4 regions of the Pseudoalteromonas sp. CF6-2 genome follow, and region 1 is predicted to be linked to each of the others. Evidence: predicted binding sites of a transcription regulator. Region 1 holds the regulator's gene; each other region holds the start of a gene.
The links. Region 1 encodes sigma-54, which starts transcription at its own class of promoters, with help from an activator protein. Its sites were predicted from a motif close to GTTGGCACGNNNNTNGNNT; they were not measured.
Positions count from the first base shown of each region.

Region 2: flgJ (flagellar assembly peptidoglycan hydrolase FlgJ) is a predicted target of sigma-54. The motif match lies at 1,702-1,720, and genes of this name have one in related genera.
Region 3: L3Q70_RS01875 (BON domain-containing protein) is a predicted target of sigma-54. The motif match lies at 1,641-1,659, and genes of this name have one in related genera.
Region 4: dps (DNA starvation/stationary phase protection protein Dps) is a predicted target of sigma-54. The motif match lies at 1,848-1,866, and genes of this name have one in related genera.

Region 1 is NZ_CP091442.1:3,110,488-3,113,701, forward strand. It holds gene lptA (lipopolysaccharide transport periplasmic protein LptA) at 1-522, shown strand; gene lptC (LPS export ABC transporter periplasmic protein LptC) at 1-11, shown strand, start outside; gene lptB (LPS export ABC transporter ATP-binding protein) at 519-1,244, shown strand; gene L3Q70_RS14385 (RNA polymerase factor sigma-54) at 1,354-2,853, shown strand; gene hpf (ribosome hibernation promoting factor) at 2,880-3,167, shown strand; gene ptsN (PTS IIA-like nitrogen regulatory protein PtsN) at 3,171-3,214, shown strand, end outside.
Region 2 is NZ_CP091442.1:2,547,164-2,550,377, reverse strand. It holds gene flgH (flagellar basal body L-ring protein FlgH) at 1-525, shown strand, start outside; gene L3Q70_RS11870 (flagellar basal body P-ring protein FlgI) at 538-1,632, shown strand; gene flgJ (flagellar assembly peptidoglycan hydrolase FlgJ) at 1,758-2,714, shown strand; gene flgK (flagellar hook-associated protein FlgK) at 2,728-3,214, shown strand, end outside.
Region 3 is NZ_CP091442.1:388,179-391,392, reverse strand. It holds gene L3Q70_RS01890 (methyl-accepting chemotaxis protein) at 1-378, shown strand, start outside; gene L3Q70_RS01885 (hypothetical protein) at 363-575, opposite strand; gene L3Q70_RS01880 (YqaE/Pmp3 family membrane protein) at 819-977, opposite strand; gene L3Q70_RS01875 (BON domain-containing protein) at 1,039-1,605, opposite strand; gene L3Q70_RS01870 (LiaF domain-containing protein) at 1,935-2,594, shown strand; gene L3Q70_RS01865 (VOC family protein) at 2,703-3,119, opposite strand.
Region 4 is NZ_CP091442.1:1,076,637-1,079,850, reverse strand. It holds gene L3Q70_RS04975 (GGDEF domain-containing protein) at 8-1,144, shown strand; gene L3Q70_RS04970 (CBS domain-containing protein) at 1,284-1,703, shown strand; gene dps (DNA starvation/stationary phase protection protein Dps) at 1,954-2,472, shown strand; gene corA (magnesium/cobalt transporter CorA) at 2,525-3,214, opposite strand, start outside.

The DNA.
Region 1 (3,214 bases):
ATGACCAATAAACTTAAAAAATTACTTCTAATCCCAAGCTTATTGATTGCGTTTTCAAGCGCTGCTGCAGACCAAGCGGGTACTCCTATCAGCATTAGCTCAGATCGCCAAGTAGGTCAGTTAAAAAATGGAGTCGGGATTTTTGAAGAAAATGTAGAAATAACCCATGGTAATCGTCGTATTACCGCAGATCGCCTAGAAGCACATGCTGGTGAGGTTGATGGTACTGTTTCACTTATCATTGCCACAGGTAAGCCAGCCTACTTTGAAGAAAAACAAGAAGATGGCACGGTTATGAGCGCCAGTGCAGACGAAGTACGTTACGATGTAGCAAAGCGTTTACTCACTTTAGTTGGCGATGCACAAGTGACACAAGCAGGGCAAAAAGTCAGTGCAAAAAGTATAACTTATGACATGGAACAACAACTCATTAGTGCTGAAAAAGACGAAAATTCAACGGATCGTGTGCATACAATCTTAGTGCCTGTTGATAATAAAAAAGATGATAAAGGCCAGCCATGAGTACATTAAAAGCAGAGCTGTTAGCAAAGAGCTATAAAGGCCGCCAAGTTGTCAAAAATGTGGGACTAGAAGTCGAAGCTGGCAGTATTGTTGGCCTACTAGGCCCTAATGGTGCAGGTAAAACCACCACCTTCTACATGATTGTTGGGCTAGTGCCAAGCGACAAAGGTAAAATTAGTATTGATGACAACGACATCACTTTATTACCCATGCACAATCGCGCTCGATTAGGTATTGGCTATTTACCCCAAGAATCATCCATTTTTAGAAAGTTGACGGTCTACCAAAATCTGATGGCGATTCTTGAAACACGTAAAGATCTTAAAAAACAGCAACGAGAAGAAACACTCAATAACCTGCTTGATGAATTTAGTATTCAGCACATTCGAGATAGCCAAGGTATGGCGCTATCAGGAGGCGAGCGTCGCCGTGTTGAAATCGCGCGAGCATTAGCCGCAGATCCAAAATTTATTCTGCTAGATGAGCCTTTTGCTGGTGTTGATCCAATTTCAGTGTTAGATATAAAGAAAATTATAGAGCATTTGAAAAACCGTGGTATCGGTGTACTAATAACTGACCATAATGTTCGAGAAACCCTTGATGTTTGTGAAAAAGCCTACATTGTTTCTCATGGGGAGCTAATTGCATCAGGCACGCCTGAACACGTATTAGCAGACCAAACCGTACGCGATGTTTATCTAGGCGAGCAATTCAGGTTGTAACCAATACACCACCGACTAGAGCATCTGCTAGACTTACAATAATGACAACATATTGATATTGACTCAAATTAGTATCAATAAATGATTTAAAAAGGATTGTTAGGGATACATGAGGCAATCATTACAGCTGCGCATGGGCCAGCAACTTACAATGACTCCACAACTGCAACAAGCCATTCGCTTATTGCAACTTAGTACATTGGATCTCCAGCAAGAAATACAAGAAGCGCTTGATAGTAATCCTCTACTTGAAGTGGAAGAAGCGGATTACAGTGAAGACGTAATCGGTAAAAACGAACAAAAATCTGACTCTGATGATTCACAAGTCACTGCTACGGCAGAAGAAGCACCAAGTGAGTACGAGCAAGAAAGCAGTGATGCACTCAATAAAGATACCGTTAGTGACGACCTAGCAATGGACGTCACGTGGGATGAGTACATGAGTGCAGCTCCTTCAACCTCTTCAGGGCCAATGCCAGAAGATGAGTCTATTTATCAAGGTGCGTCAACCGAAACTCTCCACGAATATCTGATGTGGCAACTACAGTTGACCCCATTTAGTCCAACTGATGAAGCAATTGCTGTTGCTATAGTCGAAGCTATTGATGACTCAGGTATTTTAACCGTCAGTTGTGAGGATATTGTTGAAAGCTTTAATCAAAACGATGATGAAGAAGAAGAAATAGAACTTGATGAAGTCGAAGCGGTCCTAAAAAGAATACAGCTATTTGATCCTGTCGGCATTGGTGCTCGCAGTTTACAAGAGTGCCTATGTATTCAACTTCGTCAATTCGATGCAGATACACCTTATTTGGCTGAAACTAAAATGGTTTTATCTGAGCACATCGAATTATTAGCAAGTCGCGACTATCGTACTTTGATGAAAAAGACTAAGCTTAAAGAAAACGAGCTAAAAGAAGTCATGACGCTTATCCATAGCTTGAACCCTAAGCCCGCGGATAGCATCGTACGTGAAGAGTCTGAATACGTCATACCCGACGTATCAGTAAAAAAAGTAAAAGGTCGTTGGGTCGTTGAGCTTAACCCTGACTGTATGCCAAAGATCAGAGTGAATAGCCAATATGCGGCTATGTCACGCTCTGTAAAATCAAGCAGCGACAGTCAGTTTATTCGCTCTCATCTGCAAGAAGCTAAGTGGTTTATTAAAAGCTTAGAGAGCCGGAATGATACTTTATTAAAAGTAACGAACTGTATTGTTCAACAACAACAGGCTTTCTTTGAACACGGCCCTGAGGCGATGAAACCGATGGTGCTAAATGATGTCGCTGAAATGGTCGAAATGCATGAATCGACGATTTCACGGGTTACAACGCAAAAATATATGCATACCCCAAGGGGTATTTTTGAGTTGAAATATTTCTTCTCAAGCCACGTCAGCACAGAAAATGGTGGCGAGTGTTCATCAACGGCAATACGCGCTTTAATCAAAAAGCTTATTGCCGCAGAAAACTCAGCGAAGCCATTGAGTGATAGTAAGATTGCAGATATATTGGCTGAGCAAGGAATTAAAGTAGCTAGACGTACAATTGCAAAATACCGAGAGTCTCTAGCAATACCGCCGTCTAATCAGCGTAAAAGCTTGATTTAGACGTTTTACATAGAAGGAAAATGCTTATGCAACTAAACCTAACTGGTCGTCATGTAGAAATCACAGATTCATTAAAAGACTATGTAAACACCAAGTTTGCGAAACTAGAAAGGCATTTTGATCATATTAATAATGTTCATGTCATTTTAGACGTAGAAAAATTAAGTCAAAAAGCAGAAGCAACTTTACATGTAAACGGAGGCGAACTGTTTGCCTCTACAGAGCATCAAGATATGTACGCGGCCATCGACTCGCTAATTGATAAGCTTGATCGCCAAGTAATTAAACACAAAGAGAAATTAGCTCGACACTAAATTATGAAACTTAGTTCACTTACTAGCCAGGACTGCAGCAAAGCTGC
Region 2 (3,214 bases), 560 kb from region 1:
TATCTGTCAAATGATCTGTATTCAGATAAAAAAGCACTCAGAACAGGCGATATTATTACTGTTAAGTTGCAAGAGTCTACGCAAGCATCGAAAGCGGCAAAAACTGAAACAGATAAAGAAACGGATGCCAGCTTAGATCCGGTTATCGGCTTAGGTGGAAACCCAGTTAATATAGGCGGAGATAGCATCCAGTTTGGCATTGGCTCAGGTTCATCGTTTAAAGGCGATTCAAAGTCAAACCAGTCTAATAGCTTATTTGGTGATATATCCGTCAATGTAATGCGCGTTTTGCCTAATGGCAATTTAGTGATCCGCGGTGAAAAGTGGTTAACCTTAAATACAGGCGAAGAATTTATTCGTTTAGAAGGCTTAGTTCGCCCTGAAGATGTCACTGCCGATAATACAGTCACATCAAATCGCATTGCGAATGCACGAATTCAATATTCAGGAAAAGGGCAAATGCAAGAGTCGCAAAGTGCTGGGTGGCTTTCACGATTCTTCAGCAGTTCACTTTTTCCTTTTTAGAGGTAACACATCATGAATGGGGTTAAATACATCATCGCACTTTGCTTACTTAGTTTGCAGTTTAGTGTGCAGGCTGAGCGGGTTAAAGATGTCTCTATGGTTGAAGGTGTTCGCTCTAACCAATTAGTTGGCTATGGTCTGGTTGTTGGTTTGCCAGGTACTGGTGAGCAAAGCCGTTTTACTGAACAAAGCTTTAAAGCCATGCTCAATGGTTTTGGCATAACTTTGCCGGCGAGTTTAAAGCCAAAAATTAAAAATGTTGCCGCTGTTGCTGTGCATGCAGAACTGCCTGCATTTAGAAAGCCTGGCCAAACAATTGACATCACTGTTTCTTCAATTGGTAGTGCAGGAAGTTTACGTGGCGGTACATTACTGCAAACCTTCTTAAAAGGGGTGGATGGCAACACCTATGCGATTGCCCAAGGTAGCCTTGTCGTCGGTGGGTTAGGGGCAGAAGGTGCTGACGGTAGCCGTGTTATTATCAATACACCCACTGTTGGGCGTATTCCAAATGGCGCAACGGTTGAGAGAGCAGTTAAAAGCCCGTTTATGCAAGGTGACTACATTACCTTTAATTTGAATCGCCCAGATTTCACAACAGCAAAAAGATTAGAGCAAACAATTAATGACTTAGTTGGTCCAAATAGCGCGCAAGCAATTGATGCGGCGTCAGTGAGAGTGCTTGCACCTCGTGATGCATCGCAGCGTGTTGCTTATTTATCAACGCTTGAAAATTTGGAGTTCAAGCCTGCTGACACTGCAGCAAAAATTATTGTTAATTCACGTACAGGCACAATAGTGATTGGTAAGAATGTTAAGTTGCAACCGGCGGCGATAACGCATGGTGGATTAACCGTTACCATTGCTGAGCAGCAAAATGTTTCGCAGCCAAACGCATTTAGCGAGGGTGAAACAGTTGTGACTAATCAAAGTATTATCGATGTTAACCAAGATGATTCTCGTGCATTTGTATTTAATCCAGGAATTAGTCTTGATGATCTGGTGCGTGCTATTAACGAAGTAGGGGCAGCCCCAGGTGACTTAATGGCCATTCTTGAAGCTCTTAAGCAAGCAGGGGCCATAAACGGGCAACTTGTGATTATTTAATTAACTAAAAACGCGCGAAAGCGCGTTTTTAGTCTCTGCGTTATTATTCTACATTCTTTTCTCTTATTTGTTGGCTCATTTTTTGCATTTGATTGGGTATTAATAATTATTGTGTCAAAAAGCTGATGGATACTAATCATCTCGACAAGCAAAACTTTTTTGATTTAGGTAACTTAGACTCATTACGTCAAAGTGCCCTAAAAAATGATGCCTCTAGCGATGCGTCAAAAGAAGCGCTAAAAAAGGCGGCGGCACAATTTGAATCTATCTTCACACAAATGCTCTTGAAGAGCATGCGTAAAGCGAATGAAGCGTTCGAAGATAAAGACAGTCCTTTTAACACCAGTGGCGTAAAGTTTTTTGAAGAGATGCATGATCAGCAGCTATCAGTCGAGCTGTCTTCAAATGGCTCATTGGGTTTAGCAGATCTTATTGTTCAGCAGTTATCGCCTGATGGCAAAAAATTTATGCCAGGCTCTGTGCTTAGAACAACAACTGAGTTTAACAGTGATAGACGTGCAAGTAGTGTTGAACAGCCAGATACGACGACTAAAGCTGTCGAGACTACGTCAGCCAATGAACAAACTGAAAATCGCTTTGATGATGCTGAATCATTTATCAGCACGGTGTGGGAACATGCTAAAAATGCAGCTGAGAAAATTGGTTTAAATCCTGCTGTCATGGTTGCGCAAGCAGCCCTTGAGACAGGTTGGGGAAAACACATTATTAGTAAAGCAGACGGCACCAGTAGTAACAACTTATTCAATATTAAATCTGATAAAAGCTGGCAAGGTGACAAAGCAAGCAAACTTACTTTGGAGTTTGAGCAAGGTGTGCCTGTTAAGAAACAAGCCAGTTTTCGTTCTTATCAATCAATTAAAGAAAGTGTTCATGATTTTGTGGATTTCCTCAATGAGAATCCTCGTTATCAAGAAGCACTTGAAAACACCGCAGAGCCTGCAGCATTTTTAGATTCTTTACAAAAAGCAGGTTATGCAACAGACCCAAATTATGCCGATAAAATAAAGCAGGTGCTAAAGCGTGTTGAGCTTCAAAGTGTTGCTGCTTCATTGGTACGTTAAGGAGTAAGCCCTCATGTCATTTAATATTTATGACATTGCAAATGCTGGTATAAGAGCAAACTCACAGTTGCTGCAAACCACCAGTAAAAATATAGCCAATGTTAATACAGAAGGCTATGTACGTGAGCGAACAGAATTTACTACCATGATCGACAATCAAGTTGGTCGTGGTGAAACTTATCGTTTACTCAATGAGTTTGCGCAAAAACAGCTCAATCGTGACACGTCAAGTAAAGCATTTTTTGACCAATTTGTAACTGAAGCAAGCCGCATGGATAGCTTATTTTCAGAAGAGTCAAATAGTGTATCAACCAGTGTTAATTCGTTTTTTAATAATATTCAAGAAAGCCTAAATCAGCCATCGTCAAATGTTGCGCGTTCTTTAGTGATGACAGATGCACAGAATCTAATTGATCAAATGGATAGACTATCGGGGATTGTTTCAGAGCAAAAAGCGGTTGTGAATGAGCAGTTAGAAATCTTTTCCGAAGAAGCGAATA
Region 3 (3,214 bases), 900 kb from region 1:
GCTAGCCGTACGCAAGAGTCAACAGATGATATTCGTAATATGATCAGCAGGTTACAGCAGAGTGCTCAACAAGCATCCACGATGATGCAACAAGGGCAAGAACGCGCTGAGGGCTCTGTTGAACAAACACAAATTGTACTGACAGCACTGCAAGACATCGCACAATCAGTGACAAACGTACAAGATCAAAGTCATCAAATTGCGACCTCTACGGAGCAACAAACAGTGGTGGCAGAAGATATCAATAACAGCCTTGCGGCTATTAATCATTTAGTGAATAGCACAGCAGATCATGCTCATGAATTGGCTGATGAAGCCCGTGATTTGAATGAATTAGCAGTGTCACTAAATAGAACTGTTAATCAGTTTAAATTATAAAGATAAATTGCTGATGTGATTAAAAACCCGATATCACCTGAAGATGATAATATCGGGTTTTTATCGTCAGCCTTCCCTGTTACCTGTGGTGCAACTGCTTTCGCATGATCCATAAAGTCTTGCCACTGCTGCTTATTCCATAAAGCAACTCCTTGCTGATCCGTTCCTTGTTTTGATTGCGTTTGTACTTGTTCCATATAGTCACCTCCTTACGCTAGCTTCATCCATTTTAGGTTCCTTACCATTTGCTGCTCCTTAGCAATTATCCTTTCACCTTTTCCATAAAGCGTTGCCATTGTGCGCTTGTCCATAACGCCTTGTTACTTCCTTGCTTTCCATTGTGCTTTGCTACGTTTTCCATTATGTAACTCCTTGCGGTTTATAATCCGTTACTCCTACAGCGTTTCCTTGCTGTGCTCCTAAATCATCCTTGTGTGCAATTATCGTTTAGCAATAATATACACAGCATGAATCAAGCCTGGAATGTACCCTAATAGAGTTAAAAGAATATTAATCCAGAATTGTGCACCTAAACCTACCTGTAAAAATACACCTAATGGGGGAATTAAAACTGACAATATAATGCGAATTAAATCCATGATTCACTCCTTGAAAATAAAATAAAAACCCAGCCAAAGCTGGGCTTTCATTAATTACTTATTATTCAGCAACAATCGTTAATTCATCGATTACTTTGCGAACATCTTCAGCATTTTCTGCAATGCTTACTGCAAGTTGTTTTTCAGCTTCAGATTCAACGGTACCTTTAAGGGTTACAACACCATTATCAGTATCTACATCGATATCAGTACCACCTACTTCTGAGTTAAATAGGAAGCGTGTAGTAATTACAGTGCTGATTTTTGCATCTGTTAAGTCACTTTCAGCTGAGTCGCCCATATCTTTTTTGGCGTGCTTAGTCTTCATGTCTTTTACAACTGTAAGCTTGTTTTCAACATCAGTTACGCCGTCTAAGCTCAGTACTAGCTCTTCCGCTAATTCTTTATCAAGCTCACTTTTCACTTTACCAGTTAGTACAACCTTGCCATTTTTTACATCTGTGTTGATATCAAAGTTGTTTAGATTTGTGTTCATTAAAAGAACAGTTTCTGCCTTACCATCAATCCAAGCATCTTTACTTTCATTTTCCCAGCTGCTTGCCTGAGCTGACATGCTAGTAGCACCAATAACTAACGCGGCAATCATAGACTTGTTGAATGTATTCATAATCTTTCTCCTTTTGATTAAAGACGAATTAACTAATGCGACTTTAATGCCAACTATTTAACCCTTATATATCAACACCTTATGGATTTAGTCATATAATGGTTATATTCTTCTCGGTAACAATTTACAGGCTGCTCGGTAATAAGTTCACAATGTTGCAAAAATGACCAATTAGTTGCAGATAATATTAATCTATGGTTAATTTAACGAAGTTACTAACAAGCCAAAAAACACAATACATTGATTTTTATATAAATAAACTTTGGCCTGAGCTTTGCTACATATCCAATAACAGAACAATCACTTTATAATTACAACAGGGAACTACCATGGCCGTTAAACTTGAAGATCGCCCAATCGATCAAGTAAGAGAAGAAGTCATCGATCAACTCATTTATAACTACAGTCATGCCGTTATTTCAGCTGAGGCATTTGAACGCCGACTAGATCAAGCAATGTCAGCCACCAGCAACGAAGTACTTGTTGAGCTTGTTGCTGACTTAGCGCTAAAAGCTGATACTGATTACAAATCACATAAACATGCTCAATTTAAACCTCACTACAGTCATAGCAATGATAATGAAAACTTACAGTTACGTAGTATTCTTGGTTCAAATGAACGCAGCGGCCAGTGGCTTGTGCCAAAAGAAATTCACCTCACAAACTGCCTAGGTTCAATTGAGCTCGACTTTAGTGAAGCGATTTTCCAGCATCAGCATGTCACTATTTACGTAAACTGTATTTTAGGTAACGACGAGATCTACGTGCCTGAACACGTTAATGTGGTATCTAAACTGTTTAGCGTTATTGGCAGCGTAGAAAACAAGTCAGTTGCTCTAAATAAAGGTCAGGGCCCAACCATTACCATTGAAGGTAACGTATGGCTAGGCTCAGTGGAGATCAAAGTAAAGCGTACCATGAAAGAAAAGTTCATCAGCTTTGCCAATAGCCTAAAAGCCAGTTGGAAAGAAATGAATAGGGTGCAGTAAAAGTTGCGAGGTATTGTAGGCGCGATTTTACATCGCGCAATAGGTAACCAATGACGCGGGGTCAACCCGCAGCTACAACTACCGCGCGACATAAATTTCCCGGCAACATCAAAGATCATTATTCCTTTCACTTGGAATATCACTGAAATACTCTACAAACTCAACTTCAAAACCTGCGGGGTCGATAAAGTAAACATTTTTTCGGTATGGATTTTCTGGACCCCGTTTATCAATTTCATAACCGGCTGAAACAAGACGTTCAATGACGGCGTTAATGTCGTTTGTCACATAAGCAAAATGGGCAAGGCCAACTTGATGACCCGCTAAATCACGATTTTCATCTTCACCGTTATCACTCAGTGCAAGGTATTGGTAATCATCACCAAAGTGCAGCCATTTGCGTGGTTTGCCAGACCATGTGCTGTCACCTTGACTACGCACACGCCAGTGCGGGAATGCGACTTTATAAAAGTGCAGCATGGCATCAACATTACTAACAACAAGGTTTACGTGTTCTAAATACATGGTAGTTTTCCTTTTTATTTTTAAACTGCCACCAAGATAAAACCTCAAGTTAAGTTTAGGTAAAGCGTTTTTTCAAATAAAAAAGCCCCACTAAA
Region 4 (3,214 bases), 1.6 Mb from region 1:
GTGAGTTATGGCTATAAACCTCGAAAGTTATTTTTATCACGGCTTCTTTGTTTTTTTGCTGATCACTGTAATAACCTGCTCGGTCATTGCAACCGGATTAATGATTAGCCGTTTTAAAAGTAAGTCAATTGTCTTCTTTAACTTATTTTTCTATCTAGGTGTTGCTGGCTTTGCTTGGCTGTGGATACAAAATATTTTCGGGCTTCCCAGTGATTTTCGGCCCAGTGTTATTATTTATATTCTGTCAATGGTACTACTTCAGCTCTCGATTTATAACCACGATGAAAAGTGCCGCTTTAATCGATTAATGATTGGCCACGGTGCTATTTTTTCAGTTTGCGTATTATTCACAAACAGTATTAACCAACTTGCTTTAGTAGAGGCATGTTTTACTCTAACCGTGTTACCTGCCCTTATTTACTTTACTTTTACCCGAGCACTATACAAGAGCAATATAGGTAATACTGTGCTCTTAGCAGCACAATGTATTTTACTTTTAGTGCCTATTACTCAGTTAACTATTATCACTCATTCACATAACCTACTGACACTTTACTCATTAACCGTGGTTGCTCATGCCACGGTATTTGTCATGACAGGGCTTGGGCTTATCACCACCCTTCTAATCGATGAAAAACGGCGCTATGCTGAACTATCACTCAAGGATCCACTCACAAATTTATATAACCGTCGAGGTCTTCAGTATGTTTTAGACAAACGGCAGTTATTGACTAATCAGCATGCGACTTTCCTTTATGCAAGCGCTTTAGACATCGACTTTTTTAAAAGCATAAATGATAACTACGGGCATGAAGCAGGAGACCTAGTGCTGGAAGTGTTAGCAGAGCTTTTACAACGTCACCTACACCGAGAAGATCTATGCTGCCGTTTAGGGGGCGAGGAATTTCTCATTCTCAGTATCGAAAAATCCCCAGAGCAAGCCTACCAAAAACTTGAAAAGCTTCGCCAGACCATAGAAACAAGTCAAATTGAATATAAACAACAAATCATTTCACTCACAGCCAGCTTTGGCCTTACTCATTGGCAACAAGCAGACACATTTGACGACTTAATTAACCGAGCAGATAAAGCCCTCTATTCGGCTAAAAACAATGGTCGAAACCGAATTGAAACCACATTTTAATCATTTGAACAGTTTAATTTTAATTCCTTATCATTAAAAAAATTAAGTAATTAATCATAAACTTTGATCTAGGTGAAGTGCACTCAATCATATTCAGGCTACACTGATACCAACATGATTAAATTACTAGGACTTTACCATGACACACCTTGTTTCAGACTTGATGACGCCCGATCCGCTGGCTATCACCGCAGCAAACTCATTGCATGATGCTCATAACTTAATGAAAGAAAAAAATATTCGACACATTCCTGTCATTAATGAGCATGGTGGTTTAGTTGGCATGCTGACTCAAAAGATCATGATCGCTCAAGTAATGAGTATTATGGCGAACTTCAGTGCCAGTGCACTTGAACGCAAAGAAAAGCAAACTAAAGTGCAAGATATTATGGCCACTGATTTCACAAGTATTTCACCTAATCAACCATTGCATGAAGTAGCAAAGTTTTTTGTTGAAAACCGTCACGGCTGTATGCCCGTTGTCGATGATGATAATAACTTAGTTGGCATTTTAACCTCTTCTGACTTTGTTCGTTTAGCAGCGGCCCTGCTCTCTTAACGATTTATGTTCCTAGCTTCTGCACACTGAATTTTTTACATAGAGTGTGCAGACTTTTCATATTCATTCAGTATCTTGTTGAGCACCCTCAAAATAAAAATAAAAATAAAACATTAAAAATCATAAACTTAAAAAATTTCAGATATCGGCATAACGATTGCTTCTACTCTAATAACTTCGCTTTTTAAGTAACGACTAGGTAACTTAAAAGCTTTATGGAAATACAATTTTAGAGAATCTCGGAGGAGTAATGAGTAATACATCATCAAAAGTCGCTGAATTCACGGCCCCAGGCGTTAATAACGAATCAGCAGCCGATACAATTGCTATTTTAGACAAGCGCATGGTCGCTTTAATCGATTTACATCTTACTCTTAAGCATATCCACTGGAATGTTGTCGGTCCAAACTTTATCGGTGTGCATGAAATGCTTGATCCACAAGTAAGTGCCGTTCAAGAAATGACCGACACTATTGCCGAGCGTATTGCAACTATGGGCGGTGTTCCTGTTGGCACACCACAGTCAATCGTTGATCGCCGCGAGTGGAAAGATTACTCACTAGGCAAAGGGCTAGTATCTGATCACTTAACTGCTCTTGATAAAGTTTATAACGGCGTCAATAAAGATCACCGTAAGGCGCTTGAGCAACTTGCTGAATTAGACCCTGTTTCTGAGGATATGATCACAGGCCAACTTGCAGAGCTTGAACAGTTCCAATGGTTTGTTCGTGCACATATCGAATCGTCTACAGGCGAATTAAAAGGTTAACACTTCTATCCGAAGACCCCTTGCCCAGCTAGCGCTGGGCTTTTTTATGCCTTTACAGCCAACCTTTATGTTTAAAAAATAAATAAGGCGCGAAGCCGGACAGTAGCATAATGGCAATAGCAAATGGGTAGCCCCAAGCCCACTCAAGCTCTGGCATGCTATTAAAATTCATACCGTAAATACTTGCAACCACTGTGGGAGGCAAAAAAACCACCGATGCAATCGAGAAAGTTTTAATGATTTGGTTTTGCTCAATATTGATAAAACCCTGAGTTGAATCCATCAAGAAATTAACTTTATCAAACAAAAAAGTACAGTGAGACATCAGGGTATCGATATCAAGTACAATCTCGCGAAGTGACTCACGGTCTTCAGTAGGTGCGCCAAGGTAACGCAGTAAAAACGAAATATTGCGGCGAGTATCCATCAAGCATAAGCGTACTTTACCGTTGTTGTCCTCAAGCCGTGCAATCCGACTTACCGCTTGCTCTAAGTCTGAGCCATCCTCTTCAAGTACATAAGCACTGAGATTTTCTAGCTGATGGTGCATGTCTTCAAGCATATCCGCATGATTTTCGACCTTTTGATCAAATAAAGTTACGAGTAATTGTTTAGGGTTATCACACGCCACCTGCCCTTTACGAGCACGGAGTCTTAATAAACGAAAATCAGCTAATTCATCATCACGAATCGTCAATAAACAATTATCTTGCAGTAAACACGCAACTGTCACCGTATTAAA